Regions from separate parts of the Kitasatospora sp. NPDC097605 genome, predicted to be linked through region 2. Evidence: riboswitches for the same ligand, from Rfam matches in the RefSeq annotation. Region 2 holds a riboswitch; each other region holds the start of a gene.
What was found. Region 2 has a riboswitch for cyclic di-AMP ahead of ABTX81_RS09895 (glycoside hydrolase family 16 protein). Riboswitches for the same ligand answer to the same signal wherever they lie in the genome.
Positions count from the first base shown of each region.

Region 1 (3,214 bases), on a different contig from region 2:
GTAGCGGTTCTTGTCACCGTCGCGGAGCTCCAGCGCCTCGAAGGCACCGGTGGAGGCACCCGACGGGACGGCGGCACGGCCGGTGCTGCCGTCGTCGAGGCCGACCTCGACCTCGACCGTGGGGTTGCCGCGCGAGTCGAGAATCTCACGGGCGACGACGACATCGATGGACGGCACGAGGCATCTCCTAGCGGAAGCAGGTTCGGCTGACGATGGGTGCTGTCGGCCGGACGATTGCGGAGTCGTTACGACCAGAGCCTAACCGCACGGGCTGTCCGGGCCACGTCGGCCTCGGCTCCGTCTCAGCGTGTGGCCCGGCTACCCACCGGTAGTTCACCTGGTTGCCCGACCGGAGGGGTCCGGATGCGGACGAAGGGGGACCGATCGGCCCCCCTTCGTCACCACGGTCGGACCGGCCGTCAGCCGAGGGTCAGGACCTGGCCCGGGACGATCAGGTTCGGGTCGCCGCCGACGGTGCCGCGGTTGCCGTCGTACAGCGCCTGCCAGCCGCCGGAGACGCCCTGGGCGGTGGCGATCTTGGCGAGCGTGTCACCGGATCGCACGGTGTAGCCCTGGCCGGACGACTGCTGCTGCGCGGCGGGGGCCTGGGCGGCCTGGCCGGCGTACTGCTGGTAGACGTCCTGGTGGCTGGTCCAGTACCAGGCGCCGTTGTTCTGGTACCAGAACACCTTGGCGCCGGCGTCCCAGCCGGCCTTGCCGGAGAAGGCCGGCGACTGCTGCTGCGCCTGCGGGGCCTCCGGCTTGGGGGCGGCGTGCTTCGGCGCGTACTGCTGGGCCTGCGGCTTGGCGGTCGGCTGCTGGGCCTGCGGGGCCTGCTGCTTGGGAGCGGCGTGCTTCGGCGCGGCCTTCGGGGCCTCCTGCTGCGGCTTGGCCTCCTGGGCGGCCTGCGGGGCCTGCGGCTTCGGGGCGGCCGGCTTGGCGGCCGTCGAGGTGTCGACCGCCGCCGGGGCGCCGCCCTTGGTCAGGCCGGCCTTCTTGGAGCAGACCGGCCAGGCGCCCGGGCCCTGCGAGGCGAGGACCTTCTCGGCGACCGATATCTGCTGGGCCTTGGAGGCCTGGTTGGCCTGCGGCGCGTAAGCGGTGCCGCCGTACGCCTTCCACGTGCTGGAGGTGAACTGGAGGCCGCCGTAGAAGCCGTTGCCGGTGTTGATGCTCCAGTTGCCGCCGCTCTCGCACTGGGCGACCGCGTCCCAGGTGGAGACCGGGGCGGCGGAGGCGCCGGTGGCGCTCAGGATCGGCATGGCCAGTCCGACGCCGGCGACACCGGCGACGGCGATGGCCTTCTCGGCCTGGGTACGGCGACGGTGACGACCGGTTCCAACGAACAGCATGAAGGGGTCCCTCTCCGCACGCCTGCGAGGTGAGCTGTCGGGTTCGGACCGGGAGGTGGCCCGGCCGCGCGGAGGCGGCTTCACCCCTAGCCGTGGGAGACGGCGCAAAACCTGGGTCCCCCGCCCCTGCCCAGGGTTCTGGTCGGTTTCCCGGGGCGCGGCGGGCAGGACTCGGCGTTCCGCGCACGGGGCCCGCAGCGGCGGGCTCCACGGAGAGTAGACAGATCTTCAGAGCAATCACAAGCTCATATCGTCGATATCACATGGACATCACGTCATGTGATGGATTGCCTACCAACCGAGGTGGTATGTCCGGATTGAGGGTGGTTCAGACCCCCGGTGAGCGCCGAACGGCGAGCATCCGTCAGCCTGTTGTGCTGGTCCGTCTGCCCTCGGCGCCGGTCTTCGGAGCCTCCCCGGCAGGCGTTTTCTCCGGCGTGAATTCCACCGGAAGTTCACGGAGTCCACGCATGATCAGACCACCGCGCCAGCGCAGCTCCCCGGGGTCCGCGGCGAGCCGCAGGTCCGGCAGCCGGCTCAGCAGGGTGGCCAGCGCGGCCCGCCCCTCCAGCCGCGCCAGCGGCGCGCCGATGCAGTAGTGGATGCCGTGCCCGAACCCCAGGTGCGGGTTGTCCGTCCGGGCCAGGTCCAGGGTGTTCTCGTCGGCGAACCGCGCCGGGTCCCGGTCCGCCGCCGCGAGCACCACCAGCACCGGGTCGCCGACCGGGATCTCCACCCCGCCGATGGTCAGCGGACTGGTCGCGAACCGCCAGGTGGCCAGCTCCACCGGCCCGTCGTAGCGCAGCAGTTCCTCGATCCCGGTCTCCAGCAGCGCGCTCTCGCCGCGCCCGACGGACTCCTGGAGCAGGGCGCGCTGGCCCGGGTTGCGCAGCAGCGCGTAGACGCCGTTGCCGATCAGGTTGACCGTCGTCTCGAAGCCGGCGAACAGGAGGATGAAGGCCATCGCCGCGGCCTCGTTCTCGGTCAGGTGCTCGCCGTGGTCGCCGGCCCGGATCAGCCCCGAGATCAGGTCGTCGCCGAGGTCGGCCCGCTTGCGGTGGATCAGCTCCGCCAGATAGGCCCGCATCCGCTTCACCGCGCGCCCCACGCCGCCGCGCTGCCCGCCGCCGTGGCGGATCATCATCCCGGCCCAGTCCCGGAAGTCGTCCTGGTCCTCGGCCGGCACCCCGAGCAGGTCGCAGATCGCGTAGATGGGGAGCGGGAAGGCGAACTCGTGGATGAGGTCGGCGGACCCGCGCGCCGCGAAGCCGTCGATCAGCCGGTCGGTCAGCTGCTGCACCCGCGGCTCGAAGGCGGCCACCCGGCGCGGCGTGAACGCCTTCGACACCAGGCGGCGCAGCCGGGTGTGGTCCGGCGGGTCGATGTTCAGCAGGTGCGTCATGAGGTCGGCCTGGCGCTCGCCCGGGATGCCGACCCGGCCGGTGCGGTGGGCCTGCGCGCTGTGGTGCACCGGGTTCTTGGAGAGCCGGCCGTCCGCGAGCGCCTGCCGGGCGTCCGCGTACCGGGTGACCAGCCACGCCTCCACCCCGCTCGGCAGGGTGGTCCGGTGCACCGGCTGGTGCTCGCGCAGCCAGGCGTACGCGGGGTACGGATCGGCGGCGAACTCCCAGGTGAACAGGGGCGGACGGGGGGAGGCGGGCTGAGCTGGCATGGGTCGACGGTATCCCGGGCGTGTCCCGGCCACCGCACGGCGTGCGCCCGGGCGGCGGGTCCCCGGGCGACGTCCGTTCCGCACGGCAGGCGTGAGCCTGGTCACCTGAGGGGTAATTCCTGTTGCGGAGGGTCAGGACCTGCCTACGATCCTCCGCAAGATGTCCGTGGGCGCCGGTGCGGAGCCGCCC
Region 1 is NZ_JBEOSF010000034.1:8,525-11,738, forward strand. Features, by position in the region: gene eno (phosphopyruvate hydratase) at 1-177, opposite strand, end outside; gene ABTX81_RS29485 (LysM peptidoglycan-binding domain-containing protein) at 420-1,352, opposite strand; cyclic di-AMP (ydaO/yuaA leader) riboswitch at 1,358-1,501, opposite strand; gene ABTX81_RS29490 (cytochrome P450 family protein) at 1,717-3,024, opposite strand.
Region 1: it holds a riboswitch for cyclic di-AMP, as region 2 does, so the genes downstream of both, ABTX81_RS29485 (LysM peptidoglycan-binding domain-containing protein) here and ABTX81_RS09895 (glycoside hydrolase family 16 protein) in region 2, are expected to answer to the same signal.

Region 2 (3,214 bases):
CGACGTCGGACTCCGACCTCTACGTGGTCCGGATGGACCCGGACGCCGCCTCGCCCGGCGGCACCACCACGGTGCACGCCTTCGTCGGCAACCGCGGCCGGGACACCACGGCCTCGCCGTTCACCCTCGTGGTCACCCTCCCCGAGGGCGTCACCGCCGAGGGCCCGTACTTCCCGGAGAACTGCTACGCGTTCCAGGAGGGCCACCGGGTGCGCTGCTCCTTCCCGGCCGGCCTGGAGCGGTTCCGCAGCGCGACCGCGCTCGTCACGGTCCGGCTGGCGAGCACCGTCCCCGCCCCCGGCACGCTGACCGGGGGCTGGGTGTCGGTGCGCGGCGCCGACGACTGCAACGACGAGAACAACAAGCAGCCGTTCGAGATCCAGGTCGTCGAGACGACCGATCCGCGCCCGGCCGCCTGACCCGCGGCTACCGGTAGACGCGGAGGTAGTCCGCGGCGAAGGTGATCGGCGCGGTGCCCCGGGGCGCGGGGTGGTTCGTCCCCGCGCTCACGGACAGGTTGAGGACCGGGTACGCGGACCAGTCGGCGCCGACGCCCTTGCCGTCCGAGTACACCTTGACCCCGTTGACGTACCAGTCGACGGACGTGGCGCCGTAGTGGGTGCCGATGGTGACCCAGCCGCCCTTCGCGATCGCCCCGGCGTCGAGGTGGGACCGGTGGCCCGGGTTCACGTGGTTGGCCAGCTCCAGCAGGTTCGGGCGGTCGGGGTGGTACTCGAAGGAGTCGACCTGCCCGCCGCCGTCCTTCCACGTCCACAGCGCCGGCCGGGCGCCGGTGCCGGCCGGCAGCTTGACCCGGGCCTCGGTGTAGTCGCCGGCCTTCACCCGGAAGCCCTCGGCGGAGTACTCGGTGGTGAGCAGCCCGGTGTCCCAGGACCGCTTGCCGTTCTCCAGCGTGCCGGTGCCCGGTTCGGCGGTGAAGGTGGCGACGCCGCCGGAGACGGTGACGTTGTCCTGGTCGAGCCGGTCGAGCCGGTCGCCGTCCGGGTCGTGGTCACCGTAGCGGTAGGCGCTGCTCCGGTCACCGGTCCAGCGGGAGCCGTAGGCGACCGGTCCGCTGAACTCCTCGGACCAGGACAGCTTCCTGTCCTTGAAAGGCGCGGCCGTGGCGGGGACGGTGGTGGCGGGGCCGGCGGCGGACACCACGAGCTCCTGGGAGGGCAGGTTGTGCCAGGCGCCGTCGCCGTCCTGCCAGAAGCCGAACCGGGTGTAGGTGCCGACCGGCAGGGTGCGCGGGCCGGTGGTGACCGAGAGGCCGCCCGGGCAGATCCGTGCGTCGCCGACGCTGCCGGGGAAGTCGAGGTTCCGTCCGGCCTCGTCGCGGACGGCGACGCCGACGGTCTTCGCGGTGAAGCAGGCCGAGGAGTGGAGGGTGAGCGAGGCGGTCGACTCCTTGCCCGCGACCAGGGTGGCCGGGGTGAGCGCGTCCTGGGTGACGGTGGGCCGGGCCTCGGCCCGCGCGCCGGTGACGGCCGGGATGCCGAACAGCGCGGCGCCGGTGACGGCGAGCAGCCCGGCGGCGGCGAAGGCGGCGGCGCGGCCCCGGCGGGAGGGGCGGGCGTGGCGGGGCGCGGGGCGGCGTCGACGGCCGAACGCGCGCCGGTCGGACCGGTTGGGCTGATCCGACGGGTCCGGCTCGTTCTGCTGGTCCGGCTCGTTCTGCTGGTCCGGCTCGTTCGGCTCGTTCGGCTCGTTCGGCTGGTCCGACTGATCCTGCTGGCCCGGCTGATCCTGCTGGTCCGGTCGACGGGGCTGATCGGACTGGGCCGGACGGTGCTGCGGGGCGGTGGGCATGGCCGTGGTCCTCTGCGACGCCTGCGAGGTGAGCTGTCGGATTCGGGCGCTGAGGTTGCCCGGCCGCCCGGGGAGCGGCTTCACCCCTAGCCACGGCCCGCGCGCGCAAGCGCACGGCCGGGGCACACTGACCTGGGTCCCCCGCTCCCGTCCGCTGTCGTGCTCGACTGCCGGCCGGCGGGTGGACAGGACTCGGCGTCCCGGCGGCGGGGCTCCACGGTGGCGGAGGCCCCTGCAGGCTAGGCAGTCCGTCCGGACACGGACAACTTCACCGGGGCCGTTGTCGCACAGCTCACACCGATTCGCCCGCGGAATGATCAACGGTGCAGCGGAGTGGATCAGTTGGGGCGGGGGCGCGTTCCGTGGGGCGTCGCGGCGGGTGGCGGGGCCGGTGGCGGGGTCGGCCGGGGTGGTGGATCCGGCGGGGAAAGTGCGCCGCGCGGGCGGGGTGGTCGGATAGGTTGGAACTCCGTCCGCGCCGCCCGACAAGGAGACCCGCCCCACCATGACCGCGCCCCTGCCCGCCTTCGCCGGCCGTACCTACCTGTTCCGGGTCGACAACGGCGCGGCCTTCCGCAACGCCTACTCGGCCGACGGCAAGCGGCTGCGCTGGGAGGGCCTCGGCGAGTCGGCGGGCCAGTGGGAGGACGTCACCCTGCACGTCGCCGAGGTCGGCCCGCAGCTGTACTTCGTGAGCTGGACCGAGGTGAGCGGCATCACCGTCAGCCACGTCATGGACCTGGCCCGGATGACGGTCCGCGCGTTCTGGACGTACGAGGGCGAGGGCGGCCGGGTCGGCGAGCTGCACACCGGGACGCTGGAGCAGGTGGTCTGAGCCCTCGGCCGCACCGCGACGCACCGCACCGCGACGCGCCGCATCACGCCGGGCCGCATCACGCCGGGCCGTCCGGAACAGGTCCGGGACAGGTCCGGAACAGGTCCGTCAGACCGACTGCCCGGCGGCCGGGACGACCAGGTGCTGGGAGATCCACTCCAGCGAGGACGGGAGCAGCCTGCTCCAGGTCTCGAAGTTGTGGCCACCGGTCTCCAGCATGCTGTAGGAGACCTTCATCGGGCTGTGCGCGGCGGCCACGAACGCCTCGGTGTCGCGCCGGTAGTCGCCGTCGCCCTCCCGGGTGCCGGCCAGCAGGACGGCGACCTCGGGCTGCGGCAGGTTCTTCAGCCGCCACATCAGGTCGGCCTCGTTGCGCCGCTGGGCGCTGCCCTTGAAGAGGTCGCCGGTGGTCGGGTCCTCGGCGGCCTGGTAGTAGCCGGAGAGCGAGACGGCGGTCGGGAAGACCTCCGGGTGGCGCATCGCCAGCTTGAGGGCGCAGTAGCCGCCGGTCGAGTTGCCCATGAACGCCCAGGCCTGCGGGTCGGTCGACACCCGGTAGGTCGCCTG
Region 2 is NZ_JBEOSF010000006.1:229,863-233,076, forward strand. Features, by position in the region: gene ABTX81_RS09890 (hypothetical protein) at 1-419, shown strand, start outside; gene ABTX81_RS09895 (glycoside hydrolase family 16 protein) at 427-1,812, opposite strand; cyclic di-AMP (ydaO/yuaA leader) riboswitch at 1,818-1,941, opposite strand; gene ABTX81_RS09900 (MoaF-related domain-containing protein) at 2,318-2,647, shown strand; gene ABTX81_RS09905 (alpha/beta hydrolase) at 2,756-3,214, opposite strand, start outside.

Region 3 (3,214 bases), on a different contig from region 2:
TGGTCGACCACCAGCGGGCGGCGAAGCGGCTGAACGCCAAGCGGCAGGAGCGGCTGCACGCCGAGGCCGAGTGGCAGGGCGAGGTGGCGGCCGGGCTGCTGCGCCGGGCGGACCTGGTGACCTGGCCCCGGCTGTACACCCTGCTGCTGCGCGCGGCCGGGGTGGACACCGGTGACGAGGCGGCGGTGCGGGCCTGGCTGGCGGGGTTCCGGGAGCTGCCGGCGCAGGAGCGGGCGGCGGCGTGCACGGCGCTGGAGGCGGACGGCGTGCTGGACCCGGTGGATGACGGGGGCTGGGAGGGCGGGGCCCGGACGCTGGCGGTCGGGATGGCCACCGACGGCGCGCGGCGGCTGCTGGAGCAGGGGCTGATGGAGCGCAGCTACCGGAACCTGGCGGAGCTGACGGCGCTGGGCCGCCCGATGCCGGACGAGCTGGCCGGGGACTTCGGGGCGTTCGAGGAGGCCGCGGAGCGGGCGGCGCTGGAGCTGGCCGGCGGGTGGACGGTGCCGGGGCTGCCGCGGCTGCTGGTGGAGGAGTTCCCGGAGCTGGCGCCGGAGCCGGGGCAGGCGGAGATCGACGCCTACCTGGCGGGGCTGGAGCCGGCCGGGGACGAGGCCTAGGAGATGCGCGAGGGGCCCCGGCCGGTCGGCCGGGGCCCCTCGTCGTGGGACGGGAGGCGTCAGGGGGTGACGCCGCGCTGCTCGAACCAGCTCTCCGGGTCGACGGGGGCGCCGCCGCCGGGGCGGACCTCGACGTGCAGGTGGGCGCCGGTGACGTTGCCGGTCGCGCCGACCTTGCCGATCTGCTGGCCGGGGACGACCTTGCCGGAGCCCTTGATGATCGAGGAGAGGTGGCAGTACCAGATCTCGGTGCCGTCGGGCAGGGTCTCGACGATCCGGTAGCCGTAGGCGCCGGCCCAGCCGGCCGAGGTGATGGTGCCCTGGCCGACCGCGTAGACGGGCTCGCCCTGGTCGGCGGCGAAGTCCAGGCCGGTGTGCAGGTGGGCCCAGTAGCGGGCGCTCTGGCCGTAGTGGGCGGAGAGCCGGTAGTCGCGCACCGGCAGCTTGATCGCGGCGAGCTTGGCCTTCTCGGCCTCCTCGGCGGCGCGCTTGGCCTGCTCCTGCTGGGCGATCTGGGCGGCGCGCTTGGCCTCGGCCTCCTGGGCGGCCTGGACGCGGGCGGTCTCCTCGGCCGCGGTGCGCTGGCTGTCGGCCTGCTGCTGGATGCGGGCGGCGAGGGCCAGGCCGGGGTCGGCGGAGAGCGCGACCGGCAGCTCGTCGGGCACCTCGACGGCGGGCGCGGCGGCCGGGGTGGCGGAGGCGAAGCCGGTGGCGCCCAGGGTGGCCGCCACGGCGGTGACGCCGAGCAGCGGAGCGGTGCCGCGGCCCTGACGGGGCATCCGGTGCCGGCTGGTCTCGGCGGCCGGCGGGGCGGTCTCGTCGGCCGGGCCGGCGAACGGGCCCTGCCCGGTGAACGGGCCCGGGTGGTCCAGCAGCTGGGTGCCGGAGCCGGACGGATGTGCCGGGGTGTGCGTCGACGCCACGGAGGCGCGCTCCTTTCCTTCCTTCGCGCCTACCGGGTTAGCTGACGGGTTCGGAGCAGGAAGGTCTCCTACGGCTGGGCCTGGGCCCGGCCGATTCACCCCAAGGAACGTGGTTCCCCGGCTCCCTGGCCTGCCCGGAGGCCGGCCGGCGGGATTAGGCGACGGCGCACGGTGCCGTCTGGGTACGGCGTTGCGGACCGCGCTGCGTTATCAAACGTTAATCCGAGAGCCCCCCGATTCCAAGCCATCCGTTGCTGACGGCGGGATCCGGATCGGGCACCACGCAACCCGATGGGCGATTTGGGACGTTTGATGACAACTGACACTACCGAACGTGTCGGGACGTCAACGAACGGCCCCTCACTTGAGTACCCCTACTCATGTGCGGCCGGGCCGGGCGCGGCCATCCTGGCGCCATGAGCGCACCGATGCAGTCCCGCACCACGGCCGCGTACCACATCCAGGCCGTGCTGTCCTTCGCCCTCTCCGGCACCGCCCTCGGCGCCGGGATCGCCTTCCTCCCGGTGGAGCCGTGGACCCGGGCGTTCCTCGCCCTCGGCCTGCTCTACACGATCACCTCGACGTTCACCCTCTCCAAGGTGGTCCGGGACCGGCAGGAGACCACCGAGCTGGTGACCCGGGTCGACCAGGCGCGGCTGGACAAGCTGCTGACCGAGCACGACCCGTTCAAGGTGGAGGGAGTCTGACCGGCCTCCGCCGGCGGGGCCGGTCGCATTCAGCGTCGATAGCTTGACGGCTAAGGCTATTAGCCTTAGCTTTATGGCTATCGGCGCTCGGCCGCGATCCCGCCCAGGAGGCTCCCCATGAACGGCACCCTTGCTCCCGTCACCCGCCACCTCGACCTGCCCGGCGGCCGGATCGCGTTCGACGACACCGGGCACGGCGAGGGCGCCCCGGTGGTGCTGCTCCCCGGGATGCTGGACAGCCGGGCGGCCTACCGGCACCTGCGCCCGCTGCTGACCGCCGCCGGCCGCCGGGTGATCACCATGGACCTGCGCGGCTTCGGCGAGTCCTCGGTCGTCTGGGACGACTACTCCCCCGCCGCGATCGCCGGTGACGTCCTCGCCCTGCTGGACCACCTGGGCATCGACCGGGCCGTGCTGGCGGGCAACTCGTACACCGGCGCCAGCGTCGTGCGGGCCGCCGGGGACGCCCCCGGCCGGGTCGCCGGCATCGTCCTGCTGGACGCCTTCGTCGAGAACGTGCCGCCGGGCGCGCTGCAGCGCCTGGCGCTCGGCGCGATGGGCGCGCTGCTGGTGCACTCGCCCGCGTTCTGGGGCCTCTACCACCGGAGGATGGCCTACCCCGGCCCCAAGCCGGCCGACCACGAGGAGTACGTGGCCGGGCTGGTCGCCGCGATGCGCGTCCCGGGCCGGAAGACCGCCACCCGCGGCTATGTGCGCGGCGACTCGGCGCCCACCGGCTGGACGGCCGCGGTGCGCTGCCCGGCGCTGGTCGTGATGGGCTCGAAGGACCCCGACTTCGGGAAGCCGGAGCTGGTCGCCGACCGGCAGGCCGCCGCGCTGAACGCCCGCAAGGTCATGATCGAGGGGGCCGGCCACTACCCGATGGCCGACCACCCCCGGGCCACCGCCGACGCCCTGCTGGCCTTCCTCGCCGACCTGGCCTGAGCACCGGCACCACCCCCAC
Region 3 is NZ_JBEOSF010000017.1:151,325-154,538, reverse strand. Features, by position in the region: gene ABTX81_RS20875 (hypothetical protein) at 1-620, shown strand, start outside; gene ABTX81_RS20870 (M23 family metallopeptidase) at 680-1,543, opposite strand; cyclic di-AMP (ydaO/yuaA leader) riboswitch at 1,556-1,714, opposite strand; gene ABTX81_RS20865 (YiaA/YiaB family inner membrane protein) at 1,960-2,250, shown strand; gene ABTX81_RS20860 (alpha/beta fold hydrolase) at 2,368-3,195, shown strand.
Region 3: it holds a riboswitch for cyclic di-AMP, as region 2 does, so the genes downstream of both, ABTX81_RS20870 (M23 family metallopeptidase) here and ABTX81_RS09895 (glycoside hydrolase family 16 protein) in region 2, are expected to answer to the same signal.